Regions from separate parts of the Parasphingorhabdus sp. genome, predicted to be linked through region 2. Evidence: predicted binding sites of a transcription regulator. Region 2 holds the regulator's gene; each other region holds the start of a gene.

Region 1 (4,776 bases), 1.5 Mb from region 2:
TTCATCCCTTTCGGTTGGGACTGGTCGTGCCTTAGAGCGGTCTGTCCAGAATATGCTGTTCAATCGGCCCAGCTTCCACCTCCGTTATCACCTTGCCCCGGATTGAATTCCCGGTTTCGTGTATCGTTTCGCGATCACCGGAGACCAGATAGTGCCATTCCGGCAACGGTAAATTACGCGCCCGCATCTTATAAGCGCAACTGTCCGGAAGCCAGGTAAATTGGTCAAGCTTACCGCGTGTCAACCGTATGCAATCGGGGACATAGTAGCGGCGCCGCCGATAGTCGCTGCACCGCGCGCTCTGTGTGTCCAAAAGCTTGCAGGCAATGTTGGTCATATAGACCTTACCATCATCCTCATCTTCGGCCTTCAACAAGCAGCACTTGCCACAACCATCGCACAAGGCTTCCCACTGCGCACGGTCTAGCGTGTCCAGTGGTTGTTCCCAGAACGGATGCTCGGTGTTTACCGCGTCCACCGCTTAATCTCATCCGCAACTTGCTGGGGGGTACCGTCAAACGGGAGCAGCGCAATTGGTTCGCCCTCTGGTCCGAACAGATAGCCTTGCCGGCTATGGTCAACCAGATATTCGCTAAAACCCGGACTTTCGCGCTTATTGTAGATGATCAGATATTTCTTTGCGACAGCGGCAATCTCATCGACACTGCCCGTCAGACCGATCAACCGGGGGTGAAAATTCCCGACATATTGTTTCAGTTGTTCCGGGCGATCACGCTCCGGATCGATCGAAATAAAGATCGGCTGAATTTTCTCCGCAAGAGAAGGGTCTTCCTTTTCGGCCAACGTCAAGCCGTTCATCAGATTCGCAAGATCTATCGGGCAGACATCAGGGCAATAGGTAAAGCCAAAATAGATGATCCGGTATTTTCCGGTGAAATCCGTATCGGAACTTGTTCCGCCATCTTGATTGGTTAGCGTAAAACTGCCACCAATATCTGCTCCTGCGAGAGGGGCTTCGGTTTCTGCGCTGCCGGAAGAGGCCGGGTTGCAAGCGGCGAGAAGCAACATTAAAAGGGCAGCAGAAAAAGCAGATAGTAAATTATTCATCATGCGGCCAGACATGGTCTGCTATGGATGATTATTCAACTGATAATTGATGGATTCTATTGTCAGGCGGCAACTGGTTTTCAAGTTTACGCGCGTTAAATTTATATAAGGCAGCTCATTATGCTTCGGGGCAGAAACAGATTTTCAAACATCCGCAAGGGAAACAAGATGGTTCGTTTCTACGCGCTGATATTGGCAGCTTTTTCGCTGGTAGCTCCAAGTGTCGCAAATGCCCAATTTTCGGCGAGTTACAATTTTCTGAAAGCTGTGAAAGACAGGGATGGCACCGAAGCCACAAAATTCTTGAATGAGCCGGGCTCAGTTATTGTTAACACAAAGGACCTTTCGACAGGCGAGACGGCGCTGCATATTGTTGTAGCGCGGCGAGACGCCACCTGGACCGGATTTCTTTTGCAAAAAGGTGCCAATCCGAATGTTCGGGATAAAAGCGGTACAACCCCGCTCATGCTCGCCACCCGATTGCGGTTTATCGAAGGGGCGAGAGTACTCCTGCAAAAAAAGGCCGATGTTAATCAGACAAATAACCGCGGCGAAACAGCCTTGATACGTGCTGTCCAGTTGCGCGATTCTGAAATGACTCGGCTATTGTTGAAAAATGGTGCAGATCCAGATCGCACCGATACCCTGGCCGGCCTGTCAGCGCGCGATTATGCAACCCGCGATCGCCGTGCTTCTGCGATATTGGCCGAAATTGAAAAAGCGGATAAAGAGAAAAAACCGGAAACTACCGGTCGGTTTTTTGGTCCTGAAGGCTAAGTCTTTCAACCAAATTTTAATAGAATTCCCGTGCCTGTGGGTCGATCCAACCATGGACTACCGATAATCGCTGCATGGAGCGACGTGCCAGCCGCATTGTTTCTGTTTTCCGCCGCGCAGGGGCAAGTGCATGGGTTGCTGCAGAACGGACCATTTCCGCATCATAAGCATCAGCGATGATCAACCCGGCACGTTCTGGCATAAAATCCGGTCTATCCAAGGGAGACGCATCAAAATCGCTTGGCAATGCCCAGTAGAAGCGGTCACAATAGTCGAGATATTCTGTCCACTTATTGTCGCCCAACAAATCACCGCGCGCGACCTTGATCTCCACAATCACAATCTGTCCCTTGGCATCAACACCCATCAGGTCCGCTCGCCTCTTATTGGGCAGGCTGACTTCAGACAGAACCATTATATCGTGGCGGGAAAAGAGGCGCGCCACACCGCGGGCAACTGCAGCAGCCCCCGTTAATGGCACCGTATTCTCCTCGATCTGATCGGGATTCAGTGTCAAAGCGGCGACTGATAAGGGCGAATCACTTTGTTCTATCATCATGAAAAGAAGTTAGAACATAAATAGAACAAAATAAAGGCCCCCGATTGGGAGCCTTTATGAAATCAGTTTGTGAATCGGTATCACCGATAGAAGATATGATTATCAATCGTTGCCATCCGCTTTAACCGCCAGCCGGGCGATACATAGCGGGCATGGAAGAACAGTGCGCCTTCGACAGGGCTTTTCCAACCATCGTTCATAGCGATTTTTGAAATCGCAACTGCATTGCGCCAATGGCGGTGTCCTTTATCAATCCGCGGCATTTTGCCGTTCCGAATGAAGGAGAATTGCTTCCGCTGATACACAACACCGCACATTGTGTCGGGAAAGCGCGAAGATTTGGTCCGCGCCATTACAACCCGTGCGACGGCTAGCTGACCAGCCAGTGTTTCACCTTTGGATTCAAAGTAGACGGTTCCAGCAAGGCACTGCATCTCTTTGCTGAGCGCCCCGTCCACCGATTGCTGCCGGACCAGTTCCCGTAGTGACCCAGCGCCATTATTGGTAAAATCAACTGCTTCAACAGCATCACGCTGTTCGTTAGCAAGCCGATCTGCCTCGATCACGTCTTGGGGAATAGCAGCCGCTACTTCCTTCAGTTCCCCGAAAATTACCGGCGCCGTTTCATCGGTAGATTCCAGCATATCGGGATCAATGACAATCTCGGATTCTGGAGTAGTGTCATTGGCTTCTAAAGCGAATGACGCATCGGTCACAGCGAGAGCGGCGACCGTAGAAAATGCAAGCGACAACACGCTTGCAGCTTTAAAAATTTTGCTCATAAACCTGTTATTTTATGCGGCGAGTCCAGTGCGGGCCAAAAACCCGCGTAAATAAGCCTAAAAACCAACCAACGGCTTATCCCTGTTCCCTCCGTCTGCATGTTTATTCCGCGTCCTTGTGGACAATCCCTCGGAACAACCTTCGCTTCAAAGTTGGTCGCGAAATAGGGTGCAGTGCAACAAAGTCAAGAAATCAGGTCATTTCAGCGATGAGCCGTTCCGCATCCGCGACGTCCAGTTCAATTAACCATAAGTCCGGATCAAATCCGCTCCGGCGTTCCAAATACCCGTCTAAATCTTGTTTATTATCAGTGCTTTGCGGCCATACCACCTGCCAGGTCGAAGGACCATCAAGACTTGGCATTTTCTCCAAAAGTCGCGGATCTTTACCTTTTTCGACGCATATTATGAGGATCGCGCCAGAGATTCGATCGCCTTTTCTAAGGATCGCTGCAAAGCCGCCCTCCTGATTCACTTTGCGCAACAAGGACTGCACAATCATCTCCGCAGACAACCGCGGTTCTATCATAAATCCTGCTTATATCCGGGGAGAGACGCTAGCGGGATATGCGACCGCATGAACGTACCGGTTCCGCGGGCAATTTCCTCACCTTCCTCATCAATAAGCCGGGAGTCAGCAACAAAAACCCGCCTTTTTCCGCTGACCCAACGGCCTTCAGCAGTCACGGTGCTGGACTTCAATGGCCGGGTAAACAGCAGGTTGAACGCTGTGGTAAGCAAAAAACGGTCGGAGACCAGGCTGTTAGCAGCATAAAAGGCAGCATCATCTAGCATCTTGAAATAGCTGGTCCCATGAACCGCGCCGGCTGCATGATAGTGACGCTCATCTACTGCAAATGTAATGCGCGCAAAACCGCGTTCGGAAATTTCAAGATTGGATTCGAACAGTTGATTGATCGGCGCTGCCTTATAGAGCCGCTCTAAAGCCCGGAAATGTTGGTGTGACCCGTTATTTTCCTGATCTGAATCATTCCGGACAGCCATGGTCAAGCCGCTTGCTGACCCTGTTGTCCCGTAAGCAGCGCATATAGGGCATCCTCGGACGCCGCGCCCCGCAATTTGGTAACGACAGATTCATCACGCAGAAACCGTGATACTTCTGCCAGCGCTTTCAAATGATTGGCGCTACCTTGTTCCGGAGACAATAAGCCAAAGATCAAATCAACGTCCTGACCGTCATGAGCATCAAAGCCTATGGGTTCCGCAAGGCGAATAAAAAGCCCGACACATTTGTCGAGCTGTTTGATCCTTGCATGGGGAATCGCAACCGACCCGCCAAAACCCGTAGAACCTATGGCTTCACGGTCATGAAGCCGTTCCAGCACCAAATCTGCGTCCAAGCCATATGATTGAGCCGCGTTTTCCGCCAATGCGGTAAAAATCTGTTGCTTTGATAGAACCGTGGCGCTCGCCATAATGGCGGCAGGGTCAATGTAGACTGACAAATATTCCATTTTTTCCTCTCAGACCGACTGGTCTGAATTTTCACTACGCAAAACATCATAAGAGGCGAATCGCCATCGCAGGATGCAGCTGATCACAAACATCTGTTCGCCAAGTTTCTCTGGC
Region 2 (4,776 bases):
CCAAATCAGGCGGAAAATCAGGAGACTGGACCGCCGAATGAAGCCGCTGCTGCCCCTGGAAGAAGCGCAAGAGCGCCTGATTGCCATGGCACAGCCCTTGCCTTCTGAAACCATTGCCATAGGTGATGCGCTGGGGCGTTATCTTGCAGAAGACGTCATGGCTGGTCGCGATCAACCGGCAGCAGACATGTCAGCAATGGATGGATATGCCATCCGCTTTGAAGACCGCGACGGTCCCTGGCAACTGGTCGGCGAATGCAAGGCCGGAAGCCCGCCCTGCCCAGCAATACTGCCGGGTCAGGCCGCCCGCATTTTCACCGGTGCCCTGCTACCCGAGGGCGCCGATACGGTTGTCATGCAGGAAAATGTCGAGCCGGATGGTGACAATATTGTCCTGACCAGCGATCCTTCTCCTGTCAAAGGCCGTCATGTCCGCTTTCAGGGCGGCGACTTCAAGTCTGGGGATGTGTCGCTAAAAGCTGGCATTCAGCTCAATGCCGCCGCCTTGGGTCACGCCGTCATTGCCGGTTCGGGCAGCGTCAGCGTGGGTCGCCGTCCCAAAGTCGCGATCCTCTCCACCGGCGACGAGCTGGTTGCCCCGGGCACGGATACGAAGCCGCACCAGATACCGGCAAGCAATGATGTCATGATCGCCGCCATGCTGTCACAGCTGCCAACAATAACCCGTTGCATCAGCCGGATAAAAGATGATCTGGATAGCCTGTGTGAAGCGCTGGAAAGCGCCAGGGACTGCGATGTCATCGTCACCATAGGCGGCGCTTCGGTGGGCGACCATGATCTGGTGGCGCCTGCGTTCAAACGGCTTGGCGGGCAAACGGATTTCTGGAAAATCGCGATGAAACCGGGCAAGCCGCTCATGGCCGGGAAGCTGGGTAACAGCCTTGTCCTCGCCCTGCCCGGCAATCCCGGCTCCGCCTTTGTGACGGCAACCCTGTTTCTGGTGCCTCTGATCCGCTATCTTGCAGGTGCGCAAAGCTATATGCCCGTCATGCAAACGGCGCAAACCAGCACGGTGTTGCCCGCCACCAGCCAGCGCGCCGAGTTTCTCCGCGCACAGCTTGTCGACGGCGCCATTGCCGCCTTTGACAGCCAGGACAGCGCCAAGCTTTCGATACTGGCAGCGGCCAACGCCCTGCTCTTCCGTCCTCCGCACAGCCCGGAGCAACCCGTTGGCGCAGAGGTTTCGTATATCGCCATCTAAAATGCTTGACTTGGCACGGTTTGTTTCATAATTGTTCCTTATTCGTTCCCGATAAGGACATGAAACATGCTCACACCGAAACAACATGAACTGCTTTGCTTCATTCATAACAGTCTGGAGGAATCAGGCGTATCCCCCTCTTTTGAAGAGATGAAGGATGCATTGGGCTTGAAGTCAAAATCTGGCGTTCATCGGTTGATCAGCGCTCTGGAAGAACGCGGCTTTTTGCGCCGCCTTCCCAACCGGGCACGAGCCTTGGAAGTGACCAAGCTACCCGAAGGCGGTAATTTGAAACCGGCTGCTTCCAATGTCATAAACATTGCCCCTGAGCAGGCTCCCTCAGCACCGATGAAAGAAATTCCTGTCGCGGCCAATGATGTGATCGAAATTCCGCTTCATGGCAAGATTGCAGCAGGCGTTCCGATCGAAGCCCTTGAAGGTCAGTCCGCGCTCAGTGTTCCAGCGGCATTGCTGGGCTCCGGCGAGCATTATGCGTTGGAAGTTTCCGGCGATTCGATGATCGAAGCGGGTATATTGGACGGCGACTATGCGCTTATTCAACGCACGGAAACAGCGCGTAACGGCGAAATCGTCGTTGCGCTGGTCCATGATGAAGAAGCTACACTGAAATATCTGTTCAAGGATAATGGACAGGTCCGCCTTGATCCCGCAAATCCAGCCTATGAGCCACAGATATTTGGCGCAGGAGAGGTGCGGATACAGGGCAAAATGGCCGGACTGTTGCGGCGCTATAACTAACGATAGCTGGGTACAGTTTTATTCAGGGCTGCCTTTGATTTCTGCCGCTATTTTGGAAGTTTTCTCTTTCGGCTGCATATTTTTGGGCTCAGTGAAGCGCGTCCATTGATGACGCCCGGAACGGCCCAAAACGGTTCCAATCTTTTGGTTCTCCAGATCTATCGTCATACCGCCAACCTGGCCCAATAAAATACGATCCGCCTTAAGCCAGCGTGGCTGACAACTGATAGGGAGGCGCCGTTCGCTGATCACAATATCGGCACGCCGGCAGGCCGCTGACAGCGCCATGGCCGGAATATAGTAAGAGCTGCGCGTTGCAACGATCACCCAGTCTCGGCCTTCCCCCTCCATGATAACTGTGCAGCTATCTGCATTACACTGCGCATTTGGCCAGTCCTCTAGGGCCGTGGCTTCCCCATCAATCCCGGCATTTTCCAGCAACATGTCGCGAATGAAGTCACCGCTGCGCGTGCGAAGCATCGCCAGCTCCCCCGCGTCATTGCGGATCCCGACATGACGACCATCTCCGGTAATGTAGAGATCAGGAGCGCGGGTCGTGGCTATCATCAGGACACCAATTGCTATAGGAGCAAGACCGCAGATACGCCAAGACTGACTCCACAGGGCCAACCACAAGCCACCGGCAATCACTAACCCAAACGCGGCCAGTGGCATGGTCGGTAGCATGGTTACTGATCCCGGTCGACTGGATACATAGTGGGCCAACACCAGCAGACTGCTCAGCGCCTTTTCACATAACCACCAGAACGGTGCACCCAAACCAACCGTATCAAGTAGCAATGCCAATGCTTCCAGAGGCATAATCACAAATGTTGTCAGCGGAATAGCGATGATATTGGCCAGCGCGCCATAAATGCCGGCTTTGTGAAAATGGAACAACGCAATGGGCATCAATGCCAGCTCGACGACCAGACCAGTGAGGAAAAGCGCCAATATGATCCGCCCCAGTCGCCTGAGAAGGACTTCCTCCCGTCGTGCGAACAATGCCTTTATTCTAGGGTGTTCGTGCATCGCAATAATCGCGGTGACAGCGGCAAAACTAAGCTGAAAGCTCGGTCCGACAAGGGATTCCGGCCAGATGATGAGCACAAACAGGGCCCCTGCCGCGACCATGCGCAGGGTGATGGCACTGCGCCCCATGACGAGAGCCATGAGAACCAGCAATGCTGCGACACATGCTCTTATCGTTGGCACCTGCGCGCCGGTCATCAATGTATAACCCAGCGCTGCCACAGCTGCGCAACCCGCAGCCACCAGAGGCAGCCGAAAACGCAGCGCTAATGTTGGAAATAGCGCCAAAATACGCAAAACTAACAAATAAACTGCACCGACAACCGCCGTTACATGCAGGCCGCTGATTGACAAAAGGTGCGCCAACCCACTGCGCCGCATGGCTTCAGCATCTTCGTCATTAATTGCCCCGCGATCGCCAGTGGCCAGGGTTGCACCAATCGCCCCTGCCCCACCGGCCATGCAGGACTGGACATGGTTCGACAGCACCTGGCGATATTCCGGCATGGATGAAAGCGGTCCCCAAGACGGCTGCGCTGGCTGAACGACATGAATTTCCCCCAATAGCTGACCGGTAGCACCCAGCCCCATGAACCAGGCACGGCGGGAAAAATCATAAGCACCCGGAAGACTGGACATCGCCGGTGGCATTAACCGGGCGCGAAGCTGAATGATGGTGCCCGGCTGCAGGTCGGCTACCGCCTTTTCAATTGGAACATTCACGCGCACCCGCGGTGGCAAATCCTGTTTCTCATGCGTATCCAGCGTCAACCGGACAATGTCGCGGGCACTGACCACTTCCACCTTTTCAATTTCTGAATGGAAAGACGCGACCATTGGCCGTTCCAATACCGGCGCTGCCACAGCCCATGAGCGGAACCCCATGAGCGCACAGCCGATGCCTATTAACACCATGAACCAGAAAAACGCGTTGCCTACCCTTCCGCCCATATTCAGGGCTTTGACACTTAAGGCCAAGCCGCAAGAAAGTGCGATAAAACCTATCCAAAGGGCTACATTTGCCAGCAGAAACCAGACCGCGATTCCCGCGCCAACGCCAACGGGCATCCATAAGGCCAGCCGGTCGCGCTCTTTTTCAAGCTGCATTTCCAGGCGTTTGAAAATTTCCAAATTTCCAAGATATTCAGGCAATTGTCGTGCGTGAAACGGCATGCTAAGGGCCTTGCCATTCGAACCGGAAATGGCGGCCATACCGATATCATCGGGCGTTACGCCAGGGCTATTCGGATCAAAGCCACTCTGCATTATTTTTGCCTAACACAGGGAAACACCAAGCGTGAATCTTAATAAATCAGAACAAGTCGTCACGCGTTTCGCGCCCTCCCCGACCGGGTTTTTGCATATTGGCGGCGCACGTACGGCGATGTTCAACTGGCTATTCGCTCGGCATCATGGCGGCAAGGCGCTACTCAGAATTGAAGATACCGACAAGGCGCGATCCACGCAGGAAGCGATTGATGCGATTCTGGAAGGGTTGGACTGGCTGGGTCTTGATTGGGATGATGAACCGATTTTCCAATCGGAACGCGCGGCGCGCCATGCAGAAGTCGCGCATGAGCTGCTCGATGCCGGAAATGCTTATAAATGCTTTGCGACACCGGAAGAACTGGCCGCCATGCGTGAGCAGCAAAAGGCGGAAAAGAAGCCGATGCGCTATGACGGCCGCTGGCGGGATCGCGATCCGTCCGAAGCGCCCGAAGGTGCGCCTTATGTGATCCGCCTGAAAACCGAGACTGGCAGCA
Region 3 (4,776 bases), 590 kb from region 2:
AACACCGCCCTGACGGATCGATTTTGCATCTTCAGGGGAAATGCGATCCACCTTGATCGGGTCAAATTCATCGAGACCTTCGCCTTGCAAAAGAGGCAGGGTGGCGACGTCGTAAAACGGGAAGCCGAGAAAGGCGAGCAGCATGGATCGGCGCTCCGGCTTGGGCAGTCCCGCCATCGCTTCGGCCAGCTTGGCATCGACCAAAGCATCGGCGGAGGCGAGATCACGAGCCTTGGCCAGACTGTCGAGCATTGCGGCCGGTGCATGCTCGGCATTTTTGGCCAGTGCCACAAAGTCATCGCCCAGATATTCAATCGTTTCACGCTCAATATAAAGGGAAAGACAGTCATATATGACATCATGCATCTGCTCGATCACGGCATAGTCATCGGGATGTGCGCTATCGAGATCTTCGGCAAACCGGCGGGCCAGAAACCGCAGCCGGCGGATGCGATAACCCAGATCATGCTGTCGAAAGAAATCGGCGGCAAGCTTTGACGGGCCAGCACCGCCTTTTTTGGCGATATTCTCAAAACCGCGCTCACGCAGTTCCGCCCACAGCACTTCGCGCAACGCATGATGACTTTGGACATTGGAATCGGCCTTCGCCCGCCTCACCGTATGGGCGATGTCCTCAAGCACGGTCGCGAGTTTAAGATGACCATAAGCGCTATAGGAAAAGCCTGCGAGCTTACCGGCTTTGTCCCGCGACTTGCGCCGCCATGCAGCAAGGCGCGCCGCCGTCGGTTTGTCCAGAAACAGCGTGCGGCCGAAAATGGCCTCGACATTCTGCTCAACCTCGCCGCGCAGATTATCGGTAATTTGCCGCATCTGGATAATCCGGTTTGACCGCCGTGATATGTCATCAAGATTGTCGCGGATTGGTTGCTCTCGCGGAATATTCGATATCGCCCCGAATATGGTCGAGAAGAAGCCGGGGAGGTTTTCGTCCTCTGCTTCTTGTGCGGCCTGAAGCCGTTGCAGCGCCCGGTCGCTTTTGGCGACATCCAGGTCCGGTCTTGGGTCGATATAGACAAAACGTCGATCCACCTCCCGCTTCGCTGGCCGGTTTTTCAAAGCTTCAATGGCCTGCGCAAAGGGGGCGTTCGCCAAAACGGAACCATCAATCAACACCGTATCATTGGCGGTGCCAGCCCGGCTTTGATTGGGCAATATCCGCTTTAGAAAACGTGACCGATTGGTCCAAACCTGATTACGGTCGGATAGAACATTGTCCAATTCGGTGACCGTGAATGGTGGAAACGCGCCCGGAAAGCTGGCTGTTGCCCGGCCGGCAAAAACGAGTTCGGCGGGATCAGCGATATCGCCGCCCGGCTTGCCCCGCGTGGAAAAACTGATGGTGATGCGGTGCTCCATCTCCAGAGCCTCTGGCGGACTATGGAGTTGCAGCTTTTCCGGATGACCGACAAAGTCAGTCACGGTGACAAATAAATCAAGCGGCTGCCCCGGTGGCAGTAATTTGGGACCGCGCTTGGTCTTCTTCATCGTTGCCAGTGCGTCCAAGATCAGGCCGGAGAATATCTTTCCGCCAAATGGAGGCGCAAACCAGCGTGCCCGCACGAAGCGGGACAGCTTCATTTTTACCTCTTCACGCGCTTCCTTGGAAACTGTTTGTTCCACCGCACCGCCTTTACGGCCAAGTGCCATCCAGGCAATGGGTTCTGCCCAGAATTTGGAGAAGCGCGACAGGGGCCGCGCATCGGGATCCAGCAGCGTATCGACATCGGCTGTTTCCAGCCACATATCGGTCAGCGGTTCGAGAGATTCTCCTGATATGATGGCTTGCGACAGGAATATGCCGTTAATCCCGCCGGCGCTGGCTCCTGCGATAATGTCGGGCAGCACCCGCAATTTGACAGTGCTTTCCTGCTCTATCCACTCCAATATGTCGTAATAGGTACCGCGACTGCAGCTATCGTTTTTCTGGCCGTCATGAAAATCCCGGCTGGCCTTGGCAAGCTTCCAGATTTCCTTGGTGATGCCATGCATGTAAATGGCGAGGCTCACGCCGCCATAGCAGATCAGGGCCAGTCGGAGTTCTTTTTGCCGCATGATTTTTCACTACAGGATGGCAGGGAGTGTGCAAGCGTGGAATTGGACCAATATCGCTAGACTGCCCAACGATAATGGCCTGTGATTGGCCACGCAAAGAGGCGGTCTTCCTCACGGGTGCCCCGTCCGACATTGTGGATCAGCAGCGGGCGGCTTCGTAGTTTGCGATCCGAAACAATCCCGCAATGTGCAAGTCTGCCGTCAATAACGCTTGTGACGATATCGCCGGGCAACCAGTCTTCAGGGTCTTTCGAAAATGGCTCGACTGCGCCTTGGCGCTTGAAGAAGGTACGCATGTTCGGGACGCGGCGATGGTCGATATTTCGATCGGTCGTCTTGAGACCCCAGATTTTGGGATAGGCCGAAAATGCCTTTTTCATGTCCAGATGGATAAGTTTTTGCAGATCCAGATCAAGGCCATCGCGATAGGCGCGGATGATGACATCGGTGCACGCACCAGATTTGCGAGGAAAATCCCCGTTCGGATAGCCGATGCCGTGATAGGCCTGGCTGTAAACGGTGGTGACGCCAACTTGGCTGCGCGCCGCCAGAACCAATTTTGCCGCGCGGTCCAGCGGCTTTGCTTTCAACAACGGCGGGAGAAGCAAGCTCACACCAGCTGCCGCGACGATTTGCCTTCGGGAAATTTTCATCCTGAAAACATGCATTTGGATGCGTGAATCCTGAATGAATGAAAAGGCTGGTGTTCCGTATTTGTTCTGATAAATAGCTCTTATGGCCAAACCGAAGAAAAAATATGTATGTCAGGAATGTGGCTCGATTTCCCATCGCTGGCAGGGACAGTGCGTGGATTGTGGGGAATGGAATACGCTGGTTGAAGAGGCCGGGGATACGGTCTTTGCAGCCAAGCATAATTTGCAGAGCGGGGGCAGGGAGGTTCGGCTGGTCGGTCTCGACAGCGACATAGCTTTGCCCGAACGCAAGCTAACCGGAATCGCGGAATTTGACCGGGCTATAGGCGGCGGCCTTGTGGCTGGCTCGGCAACGCTGATGGGCGGCGATCCGGGAATTGGTAAATCAACTTTGCTCCTGCAGGTTTCTGCCCGGTTGGCCGAGGCTGGCCTTTCGGTAGCCTATATTTCCGGTGAGGAGGCTGCGGATCAGGTTCGGCTGCGCGCTCGGCGGCTGGGCTTGGGGAAGGCGCCGGTGAAGCTGGCTTCTGCAACATCGGTTCGCGACATACTGACCACGCTTGGGAAAGATGCGCCGGATTTTGTGGTGATCGATTCGATCCAGACCATGCATAGCGATTTGATTGAAGGCGCGCCCGGAACCGTCAGTCAGGTGCGGGCATCAGCGCAGGAACTCATCAAATTTGCCAAGGAACACGGCACAATGATCATGCTCGTCGGGCATGTGACGAAAGACGGAAATATCGCCGGGCCTCGTGTATTGGAGCACATGGTCGATACGGTGATGAGCTTTGAAGGCGAACGCAGCCATCAGTATCGAATATTGCGGTCGATCAAAAATCGCTTTGGCGGCACTGATGAAATTGGCGTCTTCGCAATGGAGGAAATGGGCCTTAGCGAGGTCCGGAATCCATCAGCGCTGTTTTTAACAGACCGTAGCGAAGAAGTGACAGGCGCCACTGTCTTTCCGGCTCTGGAGGGAACACGGCCGGTTCTGGTCGAAATTCAGGCGCTTACGGTTCGCCTGGCCAGTGGTGCGACCCCGCGGCGTTCCGTCGTTGGGTGGGATAGCTCTCGCCTCGCCATGATATTGGCGGTGCTCGAAGCGCGTTGTGGACTCAGTTTTTCGGGCGCGGAAGTATATCTGAATGTGGCCGGGGGATACCGCCTGACTGATCCCGCAGCCGACCTTGCCGTCGCAGCCGCGCTGATTTCTGCTCATGCCGAAAAACCGATGCCAAGCGATGCTGTGATCTTTGGAGAAATCGCGCTCTCTGGTGAGATTCGGGCAGTGTCCAACACACCAATGCGGTTGAAGGAGGCTTCGAAACTAGGCTTCGGAAGAGCTTTGATACCCGCATCCAAAGAAAACTCTGCCCCGGGTGTGAATTGTGTGAACTTTGCGAAGCTTGCCAATCTCGTTGACCATATGCTTGGCCGCGATTAGCTAGTCTTCATGACTGGTCTGGATATTTTTGTATTGGCGTTGATGGGCGGCGCCGCTGTTCTTGGTTTTCTTCGCGGATTTGTGCAGGAAACGCTGTCCCTCATTGCTTGGGTGTTGGTTATCTTCGCTGTCCGGTTCTTGCATACGCCTGTCACGGATTTCCTGATCGCGCCAATTGGTAATGACGGCGGAGCGGCGGTATTGGCTTTTTGCGCGATTGTGATCGTTACCTATGCTTTGGGACGCTGGTTCGCCAAATCTGTTGGGCGTAAATCACGCAAGTCGCTGCTCGGTCCGATTGACCGTGTGCTTGGCTTTGGATTTGGCATGATCAAGGGGCTGATCGGGGCGACCTTGGCGTATCTGCTGGTGGTGCTGGTTTATGACAGCATCTATGGTGCAGCAGAGGCGCGGCCTGAATGGATTGTCGATAGCCGCACTTACCCATTGCTTAATGCCAGCGGTGATGCTCTGGTTCAATTCGTTGAGGAGCAGCGCGAAATGGCGGAAGTAGAAGAATGAGCGACGCGCTTTATACACGGGATATATTGCGTCTGGCGGTGTCCATTCCGCATCAATCGCGACTGGAAGAGCCCGATGGCA
Region 4 (4,776 bases), 210 kb from region 2:
TGACCTTTTTTGGCTTTGTCTTGCTGGGGATCATATTTGGCGGGATTGGTTATGTGATCAGCTCTTTTGGCTGGCGTTGGTGGACGGCCCGAAAGTGGAAGAGGCGGATAGAGAAGCTCGGCCTGGATAGAGATTTCGATGGCAAGTGAAGCCCGCGATAATATCGGGTTGTTGAACCCCAGCACGCGCAAGGCGGCCAATGATGTGCGCATGCGTATCGTGATTTTGGTGGCCGCGATTTCGGTGTCGCTCGGGCTATTATACTGGCAGGTTCAAAACACAGCGCTGCTTCTGGCTTTCCTGGCACTGGCAATAACGACCGGTGCAGTGGTCTATTTCCTGCGTCCGAAAAATGCGGCAGCAGATGAAGAAACAGCATCCATTGCCGATTGGGCGGTCACTCGGCTGGTTGCCGATCAATCCGAAATTGGTCTGGCCATTACAGATCGCGCCGGGCGCCTGGTTTGCGCCAATGAACTTTTCACGAAATGGTTTAACGGTCCGGCGATTCCACCAGAACTGCCGTTACAGGATGGCGGGAATGAGTTGCTGACCACCGCTGGCAGGAACGCATGGCGAGATGGCCGCGGCTATGCCGAAGGGCTGAAGCGCGGGGTGGCTGAATATAATGCGAAGGTTGTGCGTGCGGGGCAGGGCGATGAATATCTGCTTTGGCAATTCAAGCCGCAGCGCCGCAACGATGTACTGGACGACACGATCCGCATGGTCGGGGGTGCGACAGGCCGGGCGCTGTCCGGAGCGGGCGTGCTGGCGACCGTTATTGGCGGCGAGGGCCGGATCAGGGCTTCCAACCAGGGTTTTGCTTTGAGAGCCACAGGCCGTGAAGAAGCCAATATATCCGGCCGCAACTTTATCAATTTCCTGCGGTCTGATGACAAGGGCACGATCTTTTTCGAACGTGATGGCCGACATGGTACACCGGTTCGCCTGTTCCATATCCCGCTGGACCGCGAACAGGAAAAAGGTCCGGCGCTGATCCTGCTCATTGACGATGACGGCGGCGCAGTCGAGCGCGGTCAGGCACTGGAGCAAGTCGAATCGATGCTGTCCTTGCTCCCGCTAGGATTGGCTCTGACCGACCGTGATGGGCGTTTTTTGTTTTTCAACAATGCCTTTGGCAGAGTTGCTGGTGTCCAGGAGGGAGAGAAACCGCTCTATCCGGGGGATCTGATGATCCGGGATGACAAATCGGCGGTGGCAGACGCGGTCCGGCGCTATGCCAGTGGTCCTTCCATGTCCGGCGATCTTGCGGTCCGGCTGCGCAATGGTGGAGATGATCCGGTCGCTTTGGGCATGGCCGGGATTCGCGGGCTTGGTGATGCAGCGGTCCTGCTATCGATCAAGGATAATAGCGAAGAGACCAAATTGAAAAGTCAGGTGGCGCAGGCGACCAAGATGCAGGCAGTCGGCCAGTTGGCTGGCGGTGTGGCGCATGACTTCAATAATATCCTGACCGCGATTATTGGTCATTGTGATCTGATGTTACTCCGGCATGCGCCTGGTGACAGTGACTATGATGATATTCAGCAGGTCAAGAATAACAGCAATCGCGCCGCTGGTTTGACGCGGCAACTTCTCGCCTTTTCGCGGCAGCAGACATTGCGGCCTCAAATTCTGCAGTTGCCCGATGTGGTTGCTGACGTATCCAATCTGCTCAAGCGCCTGCTTGATGACAGCATCGAGCTGGAAGTGAAGCATGGCCGCAATCTTGGCCTGGTTCGCGCCGACCCGGGGCAATTGGAACAGGTAATCATTAATCTGGGCGTCAATGCGCGCGATGCCATCAATGCCAGCGGCGCCAATGGTGGCAAGATATCGATCACGACACAAATGATCGCCCCGTCCGACGTCCGGGCAATGAAGCGCGATATCCTTCCGGTCGGTGACTATACAGCGCTTTTTGTTACGGATACGGGCAACGGTATTCCTCCAGCGGTTATCGGCAAAATTTTTGAACCGTTTTTTACAACCAAGGAAGTCGGTAAGGGCACCGGACTTGGCCTGTCCACGGTATACGGAATCGTCAAACAGTCCGGTGGCTATATCTTTGCTGATTCCAAACCGGGCGAAGGTGCGACTTTCTCCATCTACTTCCCCGTACACCAGGTTTCTGACCAGGAAACATTGCCGTCGTCAGAGCCACTGAAGGCCGTGGCGAAGAAAGAGCTATGGGGCAGCGGTCACATCCTGCTGGTTGAGGACGAGGATATGGTCCGTGCTGTCGCTGAACGGGCGTTGACACGGCAAGGCTATACAGTTGTTACGGCCAGTGATGGAGAAGAAGGACTACAGCATATCGAAGCGCTGGGCGAGGGCGAGGAGATTTTTGATATGATCGTATCGGATGTGGTCATGCCAAACATGGATGGACCGGCCATGGCCAAAGAGGTGCGGGCGCAATATCCCGATATGCCAATCCTGTTCATGTCGGGCTATGCCGAGGAGCAATTGCGCAAGTCCATTGATCTCGACAATGTTGCGTTCCTGCCCAAGCCTTTTTCCGTCGCTCAAATCGCCGAGGCCGTAGGAGAAGTTTTGGCCGAACATGCCAAATAGCATTTAATATTGCACATAAGTGCTTAATGAAATTGTGTTTTATGCAATTTCAAAAAAATTCTGTTCCACTCTTGTTCTAGTAGAACAAATGCGGTACATCATATCCATCATTGATTGATAGTGTACAAGCATTTAGCGAAGGGGACAGGCAAATGGCCGGCAATTTAAAAGTCGTAGAATCGGATAATCAATTGAACTCATCAGACAGACAAAAGGCGCTTGACGCCGCGTTGGCGCAGATTGATCGCGCTTTTGGTAAAGGCTCGGCTATGAAGCTGGGTTCCCGCAAGGCGATGGAGGTCGAATCGATCTCTACCGGTTCCTTGGGGCTGGATATCGCACTTGGCATCGGGGGATTGCCAAAGGGTCGTGTAATCGAAATTTATGGTCCGGAAAGTTCCGGTAAAACCACATTGGCGTTGCATGTCATCGCCGAAGCGCAAAAAGCAGGCGGCACGGCAGCCTTTGTCGATGCCGAACATGCCTTGGACCCTGTTTATGCCAATGCACTTGGTGTGGACATTGACGAACTCATCATATCCCAGCCCGACACAGGGGAGCAGGCGCTTGAGATTACCGATACGTTGGTTCGCTCAAACGCGATTGATGTTCTGGTTGTCGATTCGGTTGCTGCATTGGTTCCACGCGCTGAGATTGAGGGTGAAATGGGTGATGCCCATGTTGGCCTTCAGGCGCGTTTGATGAGTCAGGCACTGCGTAAGTTGACCGGTTCGATCAGCCGTTCCAAATGCATGGTGATCTTCATCAACCAGGTGCGTATGAAAATTGGCGTGATGTACGGCAATCCCGAAACCACATCGGGTGGTAATGCACTGAAATTCTATGCGTCGGTTCGTCTCGACATTCGCCGCACCGGGCAGATCAAGGAACGGGATGATATTGTCGGTAACTCGACCCGTGTGAAAGTGGTCAAGAACAAGGTCGCACCGCCGTTCAAGCAAGTGGAATTTGACATCATGTACGGGCAGGGCATTTCCAAAGTCGGCGAGATTATCGACTTGGGTGTGAAAGCCGGTGTGGTCGAAAAATCAGGCGCATGGTTCTCCTATGATTCCGTTCGTATTGGACAGGGGCGCGAAAATTCGAAACGCTTCCTGCTTGAGAATCCGGAAATGATGGCCAAGCTGGAAAATCAAATTCGCGGCAATGAAGAAGAAATTGCCGATGAGATGATGACCGGGCCTGTCGGCGCCGATAGCGACGCTGAAGCTGATGCCGAATAAAATAGGTGCAGGGGCGGGCTAGATCCGCCCCTATCCTTCTCTCCAAAATTCAAGTTTTGCCGGTCCGTTTTCCCCGAGACGGACCTTGGCATCCGGGCCGTCCTTCTGTCCCCCGATAGTCAGGACGGCCCTTTTCATTTGCTATCCAACAATTTCCTGTCAAAAGTTGGAAAAACCTGGCGGGTTCACGTTTTTTGCGGTCTTCCTGGTGTGATTTGTGTGAACTTTGGGTGCAGTAGAACACCGAGCTGGTAAATTTGCGATCACTTCAAAAGGGGAATTCATGACCATCATTGTCCATCATCTCGAAAACAGCCGGTCCCAACGCATCCTCTGGTTGCTGGAAGAATTGGCGCTTCCTTATGAGATCAAGCGCTATGAACGGCACCCGAAGACACAACGCGCACCGGACAGTTTGAAAGCAATCCATCCGCTGGGCAAATCACCGATGATCGAAGATGATGGTCAGGTGATTATCGAGACGGCCGCTATTGTCGAATATCTTGTCAGGAAAGCGGGTGGCACATTGGGGGCGCCGGAGGACAGGACCGGGGCGCAACTTTACACCCAATATCTCCACTTTGCCGAAGGATCGATGATGCCGCCGCTATTCGGCACACTTGTTATTAACCGCCTAGGATTTCTGGGCTGGCCGGCAAAGAAACCTATAATGGGTATGGTAGAGGACCTGCTATCATGGCTTGAGACCGAACTCGCATCTCGCCCTTATTTTGCGGGTAGCGAACTTACAGCCGCCGATGTGATGATGAGCTTTCCGCTAGAGGCGAGCCAGGCACGCGCTGGTCTGGATGATCGTTTCCCGAATTTGCAGGCATGGCTCAAACGCATTCATGAACGGCCGCAGTATAAGACTGCGCTCGAAAAAGGCGGTCCTTATGCCTATGCATGATCGTGCATCAGAATTTGCTGATTGATCAATTGACGGGATTGTAAA

What was found. The regulator LexA, encoded in region 2, represses DNA repair genes until DNA is damaged. The targets are predictions, from matches to a motif close to GTTCCNCNCTTGTTCT.
Region 1: a site for LexA is predicted at 2,416-2,431, ahead of AC6I9Z_RS02825 (MmcB family DNA repair protein). Genes of this name have one in related genera too.
Region 3: a site for LexA is predicted at 2,779-2,794, ahead of radA (DNA repair protein RadA). Genes of this name have one in related genera too.
Region 4: a site for LexA is predicted at 2,640-2,655, ahead of recA (recombinase RecA). Genes of this name have one in related genera too.

The regions. Positions count from the first base shown of each region.
Region 1 covers NZ_AP041068.1:564,460-569,235, forward strand. The annotation lists gene AC6I9Z_RS02805 (M48 family metallopeptidase) at 1-63, opposite strand, end outside; gene AC6I9Z_RS02810 (YcgN family cysteine cluster protein) at 32-478, opposite strand; gene AC6I9Z_RS02815 (SCO family protein) at 466-1,083, opposite strand; gene AC6I9Z_RS02820 (ankyrin repeat domain-containing protein) at 1,237-1,845, shown strand; gene AC6I9Z_RS02825 (MmcB family DNA repair protein) at 1,862-2,326, opposite strand; gene AC6I9Z_RS02830 (cell wall hydrolase) at 2,485-3,186, opposite strand; gene AC6I9Z_RS02835 (DUF1491 family protein) at 3,380-3,715, opposite strand; gene AC6I9Z_RS02840 (PaaI family thioesterase) at 3,712-4,191, opposite strand; gene AC6I9Z_RS02845 (PTS sugar transporter subunit IIA) at 4,194-4,661, opposite strand.
Region 2 covers NZ_AP041068.1:2,495,215-2,499,990, forward strand. The annotation lists gene moaC (cyclic pyranopterin monophosphate synthase MoaC) at 1-41, shown strand, start outside; gene AC6I9Z_RS12345 (molybdopterin molybdotransferase MoeA) at 38-1,222, shown strand; gene lexA (transcriptional repressor LexA) at 1,289-1,981, shown strand; gene AC6I9Z_RS12355 (ComEC/Rec2 family competence protein) at 2,000-4,279, opposite strand; gene gltX (glutamate--tRNA ligase) at 4,311-4,776, shown strand, end outside.
Region 3 covers NZ_AP041068.1:3,085,398-3,090,173, reverse strand. The annotation lists gene AC6I9Z_RS15225 (patatin-like protein) at 1-2,073, opposite strand, end outside; gene AC6I9Z_RS15220 (DUF1287 domain-containing protein) at 2,130-2,687, opposite strand; gene radA (DNA repair protein RadA) at 2,809-4,173, shown strand; gene AC6I9Z_RS15210 (CvpA family protein) at 4,183-4,695, shown strand; gene AC6I9Z_RS15205 (iron-sulfur cluster assembly scaffold protein) at 4,692-4,776, shown strand, end outside.
Region 4 covers NZ_AP041068.1:2,705,234-2,710,009, reverse strand. The annotation lists gene AC6I9Z_RS13355 (DUF2062 domain-containing protein) at 1-149, shown strand, start outside; gene AC6I9Z_RS13350 (response regulator) at 211-2,577, shown strand; gene recA (recombinase RecA) at 2,730-3,821, shown strand; gene AC6I9Z_RS13340 (glutathione S-transferase family protein) at 4,105-4,731, shown strand.